DNA from 3 places in the Arthrobacter sp. TmtSoilC77 genome. Region 1 is predicted to be linked to each of the others. Evidence: riboswitches for the same ligand, from Rfam matches in the RefSeq annotation. Region 1 holds a riboswitch; each other region holds the start of a gene.
The links. A riboswitch is a leader RNA that binds a small molecule or an ion and turns the genes downstream of it on or off. The one in region 1 is predicted to bind S-adenosylmethionine.
Positions count from the first base shown of each region.

Region 2: linked by a shared signal. The riboswitch ahead of AC6I99_RS19430 (DUF1737 domain-containing protein) and the one ahead of AC6I99_RS14420 (aminotransferase class V-fold PLP-dependent enzyme) in region 1 are both predicted to bind S-adenosylmethionine.
Region 3: linked by a shared signal. The riboswitch ahead of AC6I99_RS05405 (hypothetical protein) and the one ahead of AC6I99_RS14420 (aminotransferase class V-fold PLP-dependent enzyme) in region 1 are both predicted to bind S-adenosylmethionine.

Region 1 is NZ_AP046050.1:3,126,046-3,130,210, forward strand. Features, by position in the region: gene aroA (3-phosphoshikimate 1-carboxyvinyltransferase) at 1-20, shown strand, start outside; gene rsgA (ribosome small subunit-dependent GTPase A) at 23-1,138, shown strand; gene hisN (histidinol-phosphatase) at 1,193-2,005, shown strand; SAM riboswitch class IV at 2,187-2,300, shown strand; gene AC6I99_RS14420 (aminotransferase class V-fold PLP-dependent enzyme) at 2,332-3,741, shown strand; gene AC6I99_RS14425 (class I SAM-dependent methyltransferase) at 3,845-4,165, shown strand, end outside.
Region 2 is NZ_AP046050.1:4,206,060-4,210,224, forward strand. Features, by position in the region: gene AC6I99_RS19420 (aromatic amino acid ammonia-lyase) at 1-691, opposite strand, end outside; gene AC6I99_RS19425 (NtaA/DmoA family FMN-dependent monooxygenase) at 694-2,022, opposite strand; SAM riboswitch class IV at 2,189-2,300, shown strand; gene AC6I99_RS19430 (DUF1737 domain-containing protein) at 2,315-2,581, shown strand; gene AC6I99_RS19435 (rhodanese-like domain-containing protein) at 2,578-2,988, shown strand; gene AC6I99_RS19440 (O-succinylhomoserine sulfhydrylase) at 2,989-4,165, shown strand, end outside.
Region 3 is NZ_AP046050.1:1,148,183-1,152,347, forward strand. Features, by position in the region: gene AC6I99_RS05390 (matrixin family metalloprotease) at 1-142, opposite strand, end outside; gene AC6I99_RS05395 (VIT1/CCC1 transporter family protein) at 287-1,450, opposite strand; gene AC6I99_RS05400 (hypothetical protein) at 1,729-1,923, shown strand; gene AC6I99_RS05405 (hypothetical protein) at 1,933-2,232, opposite strand; SAM riboswitch class IV at 2,248-2,367, opposite strand; gene AC6I99_RS05410 (sodium:solute symporter family protein) at 2,530-4,071, opposite strand.

The DNA.
Region 1 (4,165 bases):
CCAGTGAGGCCAGCAACTGACCATGGGCCGCGACGCACGCTCCTGGGACGAATCCGACGTCCGGATCCGTCCGAACAAAAAAGGATCAAGGCCCCGCACCAAAGACCGCCCCAGTCATGATGACGCGGTCATTGGCCGGATCATCACGGTGGACCGCGGGCGCTACACCGCCATCGTTGGAGAAGACTCCTCCGATGAACGTATTATCATCGCTGCACGCGCGCGTGAACTGCGACGAAACCCCGTCGTCCCCGGCGATTTCGTCGCCTTGGTGGGGGATGTATCGGGAGAGCCGGATACCCTCGCGCGGCTGGTCCGCATAGAGGAGCGCAAGACGCTGCTGCGGCGCAGCGCTGATGATACCGACCCCATCGAAAGAGTGGTGGTGGCCAACGCAGACCAACTTGTGGTGGTGGTCGCCGCGGCCAATCCGGAGCCCCGGACGGGCTTTATTGACCGTGCTTTGGTTGCAGCCTACGACGCCGGGATCGAGCCGCTGCTGCTTGTCACCAAAGCAGATGTCAAGGATCCTGCGGAGCTGTTATCCAACTATCTCAGCCTGGACTTTCCGATCATCATCAGCCGTACGGCAGATGATGAAGCGTCCGGTATTGACGCCCGCTCCGACGACGGACTGTCCGCGAGGCTGGACAGCCGCGCCGTTGCCGAATTGCGGGCACACCTTGATGGAAAAGTGACTGTCATGCTGGGCCATTCGGGCGTCGGGAAGTCCACCATGGTCAATGCCCTGACGGGAGCCGAACGGGCTACCGGTGGTGTCAACGCCGTCACCGGGCGGGGCCGGCACACGTCGTCCTCGGCGTTGGCCCTGAAGCTGGCAGACGCCCCACCGGGTAGCTGGATCATCGATACCCCCGGTATCCGCTCCTTCGGACTGGCGCACGTGGACCCCGACCGCATCCTGCATTCCTTCCCCGACCTGGAACCGGGCACAGAAGCTTGTGAACGCGGTTGCAAGCACGATGCCGGCGCCATCAATTGCGGACTTGATGCCTGGGTGAACGAGGGACACGCGGGTCCTTCCGGAGTGGCCCGTTTGTCTTCGCTCCGGCGGCTGCTGGGCGCGGACCCGCGTATGGAAGCGAAAGAGACCAAGGAATTGGGTACGGTCAACTAAGTGTCGGCGCAAGGCGATCCAACTGCAGGGAACGTTTCACGATAGTTTGGTGGCATGACCCAACCCGTTTCCAGCTACAACGACGACCTGCGACTGGCCCACGTGCTGGCGGATTCCGTGGACGCCCAAACCATGGACCGCTTCAAGGCCTTGGATCTGCAGGTCGAGACCAAGCCTGACCTCACGCCCGTGACGGATGCCGACAAGGCTGCGGAAGAAGCCATCCGCGGCCAATTGTCACGCTCGCGCCCCCGTGACGCCGTCCTCGGCGAGGAGTTCGGCAGCAGCGGCCACGGCTCCCGGCGTTGGATCATCGACCCCATCGACGGCACCAAGAACTTTGTTCGGGGCGTTCCCGTGTGGGCTACCCTGATCGCGCTCGTTGACGAAGGCGAGCCCGTCGTTGGAGTTGTCAGCGCCCCGGCGCTGGGCAAGCGTTGGTGGGCAGCAAAGGACATGGGCGCCTACATGGGCCGCTCCCTGGCATCAGCCACCCGGCTCAGGGTGTCCAACGTTTCGCGGTTGGCCGATGCTTCAATGTCATATTCCAGCCTCTCCGGCTGGAAGGAACGCGGCAATCTGGACGAGTTCCTGGGGTTGACGGAAGACATCTGGCGCACGCGCGCCTATGGCGACTTTTGGTCCTATTGCCTGGTAGCCGAGGGGGCTGTTGACATCGCCTGCGAGCCAGAGCTGAATCTTTACGACATGGCAGCACTGGTTCCCATCGTGACGGAAGCCGGCGGCCGCTTCACCTCATTGGAAGGCGAGGACGGCCCCTTCGGCGGCAACGCCCTGGCCACCAACTCCATCCTCCATTCGGAGGTCCTCAAGCGGCTAAACCCCGCATTGGATGACCTCCTCTGACCCGGCGGACCAACAGGCCAACCGGCTGAGCATAGAATTTTCGACGGCGGAAGCCTCCTTTTCGGGGCATCCGCCGTCTTTTCTTCGCCCAAAACCGGGATTCCGGACCCTTCGTAACAATCTGCTTAACAAAGCGAAGCGACTTTGGAGCAGGCCAGATGCGTGGCCTAACCTCTTTACAGGTCACGAGTGCCAGCGCTAAACCCCGGTTTGCTGGCCGGCAACCCTCCATTCGCGGTGGGGTGCCCCGGGTGACGACCTGGCCGGTCCGGAACGGATACGGCAAGCGCGGATCCCCATAGGGGGTCCCTCTTGAGTGAGGTCCCATGAGCACTGCTACGTTCAACTCCACCGTTCTGCCGTCCCTTGCGGTCGAAGAAGCAGCGCACGAAGCCGCTGCGGGCAGGCCCCTGGCCGCCGTCACAGGCGCGGAGCTGCAAGCTCCCCTGATCCAGGGTGGCCACGTCCGCTACGCCAACCTCGACTACGGAGCATCCGCTCCCGCGTTGACCATCGTTTCTGCGTATCTCAACGAGATCCTCCCCTACTACGCCAGTGTCCACCGCGGCGCGGGCTACGCTTCCCAGATCAGCACCTCGGTCTACGAGAACTCCCGCGACATCGTCCGTGAATTCGTCGGCGGCCGTCCGGATGATTCCGTCATCTTCACCCGGAACACCACGGACTCGCTGAACCTGCTGGCGGGCTGCCTCCCGCAACTCGACGGAAAGCCAACGGGCGAGGTCCTTTACCTGGACATCGAGCACCATGCCAATCTCCTTCCCTGGCAGGGCGTCCCCCACCGCAGTGTCGTAGCTGCTTCGACACTGACCGCTACCTTGGCCAAGCTCCGCGAGGAACTCAGCCAAGGCGGCGTATCTCTGCTGGCGGTCACCGGTGCCTCGAACGTGACCGGTGAAATCCTGCCGATCGCCGAACTCGCAGCACTTGCACACGAATACGGTGCCAGGATTGTGGTGGACGCCGCGCAGCTTGCCCCCCACCGCCGCATCAACATCGCCGCCGCAGACGTCGACTACATCGTGTTCTCCGGCCATAAGCTCTATGCGCCGTTCGGCGCCGGCGTCGTTGTGGGCCGCCCCGACTGGCTCGACGCCGGTACTCCCCACCTTGCCGGCGGAGGCGCTGTTCGTGAGGCGCGCCTGGACTCGGTCAGCTGGGCCTCAGGTCCCGCCCGCCACGAGGGCGGCTCCCCCAACGTCCTCGGTGCGGCAACATTGGCCCGCGCGACGCAGGTGCTCGCCGGCTTGGATCAGGATGCCTGGCATGCCCATGAAGCTGGAATCCGCTCCTACCTCGTACAGGGACTTGAAGCAATCGACGGTGTGACGGTCCACCGGATCTTCAGCGACTCCGAGGACACCATCGGCGTGGTTAATTTCTCGGTGGAAGGATTCGACGCCGGACTGGTCGCCGCATACCTCGCCGCCGAACACGGTGTAGGACTTCGTGACGGCCGCTTCTGCGCCCATCCCCTCCTCAAGCGGCTGGGCCTGCCGTCCGGCTCACTGCGAGCCAGCTTCGGCGTGGGCTCCCGCCTGGAGGATGCCACACGGCTGCTGGCTGGTATCGAGGAACTCAAGCGCACGGGTCTCGGCTGGGACTATGTAGTGGACGAAGGCCGCTGGGTGCCGGCCAACGACCACCGCAGCTACCCGGAGTGGGCACCAAACACGCCCGGCACCGCAGGGGCTGCACCCTGCACCATTGACTGACACAGCACTATTGACTGAAACAGCACGGTTGCCGATGTACACGTACTGTGCGGTAAATTCGTAGGGTAACCGGCGTTCGCGGTAAAGGAGTCTGTGCGTGGCCGTGCCTTCCCGTAGTGTTTCCGGCGGAAGTGTTTCCGGCAGCGCTGCCAGGCCAGGTGGTCCCAAGCTGCATGCCACGCGCCGCCACGAACTGGGCCAGAGCTTCCAGGACGGCGGCGAACACTACGATCGAGTTCGGCCCGGCTATCCCACAGACTCAGTGGTTTGGCTTCTTCCTCCTGGAGCGAAGTCCGCCGCGGATATTGGTGCAGGCACAGGAAAATTCACGGCACTGCTCGTGGAACGCGGCCTGCAGGTGGCCGCCGTCGATCCTTCCACAGACATGCTGGAGCAACTTCGAAAGTCCTATCCCTGCGTTCAG
Region 2 (4,165 bases), 1.1 Mb from region 1:
AGAGGGAAAGCGCGACGTCGGCGAGTTCCGCCAGCTGTTGCAGGCGCACCAAGGCGAGGGTGCCGGCCCCCACCGAGTAGGCGTTTGCGCTGACCAGGGCCAGGGCCTCACCGGGCGCGAGCCGCAGCGGCTGAAGACCGGCGTCGGCGAGCGCTTTCGCCCCGGGTACCAGGGTGCCGTTCGCGTCGATCGCTTCACCTTCACCGATGGCGACGGCGGCGACGGCGGCCAGCTGGGTGAGGTCCGAGGAGCCGACTGAGCCTTCGCGCGGGATGGCGGGAAGAACCCCACGGTTGAGCAGTTCCGCATAGAACCGGGCTGTCTCCGGCTGCACGCCGGAGCCGCCGCGGCTGAAGCCGATGAGCCGGGCGAGGATCACAGCGCGGGCGGAGGGCCGGTCCAGATGCGCGCCCACGCCGCTGTTGTGGTATCTGACTACTTGGATTTGATAGGCAAGAACCGATTTCTCCTCCACGGCCGTATCCCGTCCGGATCCGAGGAGGGTGTTCAGGCCGTAGATTCTCTGCCCTGAGGTCGCAGCGCGCTCCAGCACTTCGCGTGAGCGGCCGATCAAAGACAACGCATCATGGTTGAGTTTCACGTGAAACGCCGGATCCAAGGCAGCCTGCGCTACGCGCTCAGGGTCCACCGGCGATGTGCCGATCAACAGGGTCCGGGGCTCGGAGGACATCGTCAGAAGTCCAGAAGGTTCTGGCGGAAGCCACCGTCGCCGTAACTCTTCCTCAACAGGCCACGGCGGCGCAGTTCGGGAGTGAGCTTGTCCAAGACGCCGTGCACGGTGACGGGGTCCACGAAGCCGGAGAAGAGGAAGCCGTCGCCACCCACAGCCTCGCCGGTCTCCTCGAGATAATCCGAGATTTCACCAACCGTGCCGATGATCGAATCACCGGCGCCACCGCTGCGTGCCTGAAGGATCTGGCGCAGGGTAGACCCCGGAGGTGCCGCCTTGGCGAAGTGCTCCAACGTGCCTTGGTTGCTGTTGGTGCTCAATTCGGGCAACGGCGCATCAAGGTCGAATTGCTTGAAGTCGATCACGGACAGGTAGGAGATCGAATTGAGCTGGCTGTCGATATCACGCTGGGTTAGCTCCCGGCGCTGCGCACGCAACTCCCCGGCCTCGGCCGATGAACCAACCACGGTGGGCTTTAGCACGAAAAGTACCTTGACGTCGTCGGGGTTCCTGCCCGCCTTGGCAGCCTCGGCACGGATGGAATCCCGGTAGGCCTTCATGCCGTCAACGCCACGGGCCAAGGCGATCGCCACGTCTGCATGCCCACCCGCGAACGCTTTGCCGCGGGGAGAAGCGCCGGCCTGCACCAGTACGGGCTCCTCCGGCAGAGGTGCGGTGTTGAGGGGACCGCGGACCTTGAAGAAGTCACCCTGGTGGTTAATAGGGTGCACTTTGGTGTGGTCGGCGAATACGCCGGCCTCAACGTCCTCAAGGACGGCGTCCGGTTCCCAGCTCCGCCAAAGCCTGCGGACGACGTCGACGAATTCCTCCGCCTTCTCATATCGAAGGTCGTGTTCAATCTGCTGGTCCAAACCGTAATTCTGCGCTGCGAGGTCGCTGCCGGAGGTGACAACGTTCCATCCCAACTGCCCCTCGGAGAAATGCTGCAGCGTGGCCAGGAGGCGGGCCGCAGTGAAAGGCGGATAGAACGATGCGCTGACCGTCGGGACGATTCCAAGGTGCTCGGTTGCGGACAGGAGGTACGGCACCAGGGCCAAGGGATCATGTTTGGGCGCAAAGGAGGCGTGTGCCAGCGAGACCTCGGCAGTGCCGCCATAGGTATCGGGAACAGTAAGGGAGTCCTCGATGATGAAGAGGTCAAGGCCGGATTGCTCAAACGCGCGGACGGCGTCTTGATACAGGGCAGGCTTCTTCCAGTCGTAGCCCAGGCTGTAGCCGGGAGTTCCCCATCCCTGGACACCAAAACCGTGGCCCACGAACCATCCAAAATGCAGCATGGGCTTGAGTGTAGAGCTGCCTTGTCCGTTCACCGCGACCTGATTTCTTGCGAAGTTACAGGGGGTCGTACTGCGTCAATTATGCTCCCGGGGCGTCACATTTGGGCTGCTACTCCAGCACCGGCCGGTTACGCAACATGACGACCGCGTAACCGCTTGCAAGTGCGGGCCGCCGCCGCGGGATGTTACGTTTTTCTTGAGTAATGAGCACCAGCGCCAAGCCCTGACTTGCTGGTCGGCAACCCTCTCTCCGGCGGGGTGCCTCAGGTGACTACTCGGCGTATCGACACTTCGAACTGCAAGCGTGACTGAGGAGCACCAGCCAATGCCTGAAACCACTGAAGAAAAACTCTCCTACCGCCTGATTACAGGTCCGGATACCCGTGAATTCTGCGAGCGGATCACCACGGCCCTCGCCGACGGCTACGTGCTCCACGGCAGCCCGGCAGCCACGTTCAATGGCACGGATGTCATCGTGGCGCAGGCGGTCGTCCTGCCCGCTGCCATCGCCAACGCAGACGCCGCCGTCGCGAATGCTGTTGACCAGTTGGAGAACGACGACGACGAAGAAGCATTCGAGGGACACGCATGAGTTACGCAGGTGACCTGACCCCGCAGGACGCGTGGGCCAAGCTTGAAGAAGGCGCAATCCTGGTAGACGTCCGCACCGAGGCCGAGTGGGCCCACATCGGCATCCCGGACACCAAAGCCACAGAGAATGATCCCCTGTTCATTCAGTGGAACCTCGCCGGTGGCATTCCCAACTCCCGCTTCATCGAGGACCTGCAGCAGCAGGCACCCGAGGGTGAGGGCGTGGAACTCGTTTTCATCTGCCGCTCAGGCCAGCGCTCCATCTCGGCCGCCATCGCCGCGACGCAGGCCGGGTTCACCGCCTACAACGTGCTTGAGGGCTTCGAAGGCGACCCGGACCGCTACGGCGAACGGACCATCAACGGCTGGAAGAACCGCGGCCTGCCAACCAACCTGGGGAACGACTAAGTGACTTTCAATCCCGATGCCGCCAGCTGGAGCCCTGACACCCAGGCAGTACGCGGCGGCCTTGACCGTACCAACTTCCAGGAGACGTCCGAACCCGTTTTCCTGAACTCCGGCTTCGTCTACGAATCCGCTGCCGCCGCCGAACGCGCCTTCACCGGCGAGGACGAACGCTTCGTTTACTCCCGCTACGGCAACCCCTCTGTAGCCACGTTCCAGGAACGGTTGCGGTTGCTCGAAGGAACCGAGGCATGCTTCGCGACGGCGTCAGGCATGTCCGCGGTGTTCACCGCCTTGGGTGCCCTCCTGGCTGCCGGTGATCGCGTGGTTGCCGCCCGTTCCCTGTTCGGCTCGTGCTTCGTAATCCTCAACGAGATCCTGCCGCGCTGGGGCGTGGAGACCGTGTTCGTCGACGGTCCCGACCTCGACCAGTGGCGGGCTGCCCTCTCCGAACCGACCACCGCCGTGTTCTTCGAGTCGCCCTCGAACCCCATGCAGGAAATCGTGGACATCGCCGCCGTCAGCGAGCTGGCGCATGCTGCGGGAGCGACCGTCGTCGTCGACAACGTCTTTGCCACACCCTTGCTCCAGCGTTGCGGTGACCTGGGCGCGGACGTCATTGTGTACTCCGGAACCAAGCACATCGATGGCCAGGGGCGTGTCCTCGGCGGCGCAATCCTGGGCACCAAGGCATTCATCGATGGCCCGGTCAAGCAGTTGATGCGGCACACCGGACCTTCACTCTCCGCCTTCAATGCCTGGGTGTTGACCAAGGGCCTGGAGACGATCGGCCTGCGGGTGAACCACAGCTCGGCGTCTGCTTTGAAAATCGCGGAATGGCTCGAGCAGCAGCCTGCCATCAACTGGGTCAAGTACCCCTTGCTGAAATCGCACCCTCAGTACGAGCTGGCAGCCAAGCAAATGAAGGCCGGCGGTACCGTGCTGACCTTCGAGTTGCTGCCCTCCTCCGGGCGTTCGGCCAAGGATGCCGCGTTTGCATTGCTGGACGGTCTGCGCGTCATCGACATCTCCAACAACCTGGGCGACTCCAAGTCCCTCATCACGCACCCGGCCACCACTACCCACCGGGCCATGGGGCCCGAAGGGCGTGCGGCCATTGGGCTGAGCGACGGCGTGGTCCGTTTGTCCGTTGGCCTGGAAGACGTGGACGATCTCATTC
Region 3 (4,165 bases), 2.0 Mb from region 1:
GGGCGCGTGCCGGGGTCTGTTGGATCGGCTCGCTTTTGGGCGAATTGGGCAGGGCCACGCCCGGAAACAGCCCGATGATCCGGGGATCGCCGTGGAGCAAACCGCTGACAAGGACGGCCACCACCGCGGCGACACCGGCCATGAGGACGCCGCGAAGAATTCGGAGGGTTGTGCCCGCACGACGGTGTTTTGGCGCGCGCAATGGCGGCTGCTCCGAATCCACGGTTCTCCATTCCCTACGCCCCGGTCACGCGGGGCCGCGCGGAGGACGAACCAACATTACCGCCTAGACGATCATCGTTCCGAACGCGAGGCCAAGCCCGTAGGTGGCGGCCGCGGCGCCCAGGCCGATCGCCAGCTGCCGGAAGCCACGGCTCAGCGGTGAGGTCCCGGACAACAGCCCGACGACGGCGCCGGTCGCCAGGAGCGCGATCCCCACCAGCACACCGGCTACTATCAGTGCCGCCACACCCGTGATGCCGAAAATAAACGGAAGGATGGGCACGACCGCACCCGAGGCGAAGAAGCAGAAGCTGGACATCGCAGCGCCCCAGGCAGACCCCACGGTTTCGTGGTTGTCAGCGGGTTGCTCCTTCTCCGGTTGCAAGGAGAGGCTGGGATCGCAGTCGCAGCTGAAGAGTCCCATGCGTTCGGCGGCACGGTGCTCGGCTGCCTCACGGGTCATGCCGCGGGCCAAGTACACCAGCACAAGCTCGTTGTGCTCGATGTCCAAAGAAGGGGCGGCTGTGAGGGTTGCCTGCGTGGGCAGCGTGGCGCTGAGCAACTCCCGTTGCGAGCGGACCGAAACGTACTCGCCAGCACCCATGGACAGGGCGCCGGCCAGCAAACCGGCCACGCCACTCATGAGGACCACCGGGCTGGGAACGCCGGTTGCTGCCATACCCATAACCAGTGAAAGGTTGCTCACCAGGCCATCGTTGGCGCCAAAAACAGCGGCACGGAAGGTACCGGAGAGCCTGTTGCGGCCACGCGTGGCAAGGCCCCTGACAACTTCTTCGTGGATTTGTTCGTCGGCAACCATGGCTGGAGTCGCGGCAGGTTCGGCTCCGTAGGGGGAGCGGCCTTCCGCGCGCTGCGCCAACGCGAGGACGAACACGGAACCAAAGTGCCGGGCCAGGAAGCCCAGCAGCTGGCTGCGGGTGGAAGCTCCCTTCGGCATTCCGGCGTGTTCTCCCAAGAGCTTGAGCCAGTGTGCCTCGTGCCTTCCCTCGGCCTCGGCCAGGGCGAGCAGGATCTGCCGTTCTTCGCCGTCACGACGCTGGGCGAGTTCCCGGTAGACGGCGGCTTCGGCACGCTCGTCGGCCAGGTATTGACGCCAGCGCCTGATGTCCGCCGGTGTGGGCCGGGCTGGTTGGGACGGTGTTCCGGATCCGGGGGCGGGGTCCGGAGCGGGGCTCGACGAACCGTGGGATTCCTGGTGCTTCTGCACTTTTTCTCCTGTGCTGGGTGGGGTAGTTGCGGCCCCATTGCACGCCCACTGTACCGCTTATTGGCGGGGATTTTTGGCCGGTATTCCTTAGCTGGAATGTTCGGCATGCCTTAATTTTCGAAGCTGCAATCCTCTGCCTGGAGCCTTTCCCTGGGTCCATGTGGGCCGTTGCCTTGACCCTCTTCAGGCACAGTGCTCAGATGGAAGGACAGGGGCGGGGGCCCTCCCCGCACTCGGTCAGCAGGCTGCTTGCCAGCCCACCAGACGGAGGTTGCAGCATGGACACCACCGAACCGCACGCCAACCACCCCGAACGGGAGACCATCGAGTCGGATCCCGCCTACGATTACAGCGATGACCAGGAAGTCGACGAACCCTGGGTGGAGGAAATCGACGTCCCGGATGACGACGAGCGGGTTGTCCCCCTGGATGAAACCGAAGAATTCCGCGGGGAAGAAGACGAGGAATTCTAGGACCGTTTCTTAGGCAGGGCCATCTTCACCGAAGGTGAAATGCCGCTCCAGTCCCGCCGGACGCCCGAGCGCTGCAACAGTCACCGTCAACGTCCTCGACGATTCACACCACCGCGATGGACGCACAGCCTGGGCAAGGGCATGCGCCAACAGGCGCGCTTCGGGGTGCCGGAACCGGGCCAGGCCACCGTTCAGGAACAGCGTCACCGTCCCAAGGACAAGGTCGACGCCGGGAATCACCGGAACAGTGGGCGCTTCGGTTTTGGTGGGGCTGCTTTGGCTTGGGGTGGTAACGCCTTGGTACGGCAAGGACTGCTCCTTTGGGGAGTGCTCTTGCCCGCTCGGTTGTCTCTGGTCCGGGGCGGGCCGCTTCCTCATCCGAACCACCCGTGAACATGGGGTTGGTGTGTGGCCAGTCGGAGCTTGGCGCCACCTCTCTTGAAGCTGGGACCACTGTACTGGAGGAGTGCTGTCCGGGAGAAGTGTGGCCCTCGGATCCGCTCGCCCCCGCACAGCGCAACGGCGGCGCTGCCCCGGGAAGGGGCGGCGCCGCCGTCGAACATTGCTTTGTTCAGTTCTTATCTGATGCCTTGCGGCCCTGGGCCGTTAGCTGGCGTTGTGGCTGCTGACGGGGTGGGCTTCCAAGGGCAATTCGTCAGATACCGCTCCGGCCACGCGCTTTTCCCAAGCGGCCCGGACTTCGGGTTCGGTGGGCGGCGTGAGGAGGGAAATCACCACGTAGGCGACGAACGAGGCCGCGAGGCCGTAGTAGATGGGCTCGTTGGCGTAGACGCCATCGACGCTTGGAATGACTCCAGTGGCGAACAGAATCAACAAGGCCAACGTCAATACCGAGCCCACTGCCATGGACCATGCAGCAGCGATACCAGTGCCGCGCTTCCACACCAGGCCGCCAAGAATCGCGACGAGGAGGCCGCCCACAAGGATGTCGTAAGCAATGGTGAGGGCAACAACCACGTCCTGCGCGGCCATGGAGATCAGCACCGCGACGATGCCCAGGCCAAGAACCCAGTAACGGTTGGCCTTGACGTCGTGCTCGGGGTTTTCGGTGTCGTCCGTGTTGATGGTCTTGCCGAACCAGCTGGCCACGAACGGAACAACATCTGCGCGGGCCACCGTGGCGGCGGCAATCAGGGCACCCGAAGCGGTGGACATCATGGCTGCAACAGCTGCGGCCATGACCAGGCCGCCGATGCCGATGGGCAGGATGTGGGTTGCCACTTCGGCGTAGACCACGTCCTTGCCGAGGTTGGCGACATCGATATTGGGCAGTGCTACGCGGGCGGCCAGGCCGATCAATGCACCGGCCACACCGTAGAGGATGCAGTAAACGCCGGCGGTCGCTCCACCCCAGCGTGCAACCTTGGGAGTCTTGGCCGTGAAGACGCGCTGCCAGATGTCCTGGCCGATCAGGAGTCCGAGTGTGTACACGACGAAGTAGGTGATGATCGTCTGGACGCCGATTCCGTCGATCTGGAAGAAGCTCGCATCGACACGCTCACGGATGCCGTCCAGTCCTCCGGCCGCGTTCATGACGAACGGGAGCATCAGGAAGAAGATGCCTACGGTCTTGATGATGAACTGGACCTGGTCGGCCAAGGTGATGGACCACATGCCACCGATGGTCGAGTAAACAAGCACAATTGCACCGCCGACGGCGATCGCCATCCAGCGTTCCCAGTCGAAGAGGACCACAAAGATGGTGGCGTATGCGCCGGTGGATGTGGCACAAAGCATGAGGGTGTAGGCCAGCATGACGATTCCGGAGGTCTGCGTGGCCTTGCTGCCGTAGCGAAGGCTCAGCATTTGGGAGACCGTGTAGATCTTCAGGCGCTGGATAGTGCCGGCGAAGAGCAAGCTCAGGAGGAGCACGCCGGCGCCGATTGCGACTACCAGCCACATACCTGAGATGCCGAACTTGTAGCCCAGGCCGACGCCGCCGACGGTGGATGCCCCACCGAGGACAACTGCGGCCATGGTGCCGGTGTAAAGGAAAGGTCCAAGGCGGCGGCCGGCCACCAGGAAGTCGCTGTTGTTCTTGGTGCGGGACTTGCCCCACCAGCCGAATGCAAGCATGGCAAGCAGGTACACCACCACAATGGCGATGTTTATGAACGATGAGTCCATGAGTGGCTCCTTGGAGCTGGTGCACGGAGGTTGGGTTTTCGACGATACGCCTGGGAAGCGTCGAAGTCTCCGTGCTGGTGATGGGAGATTGGGG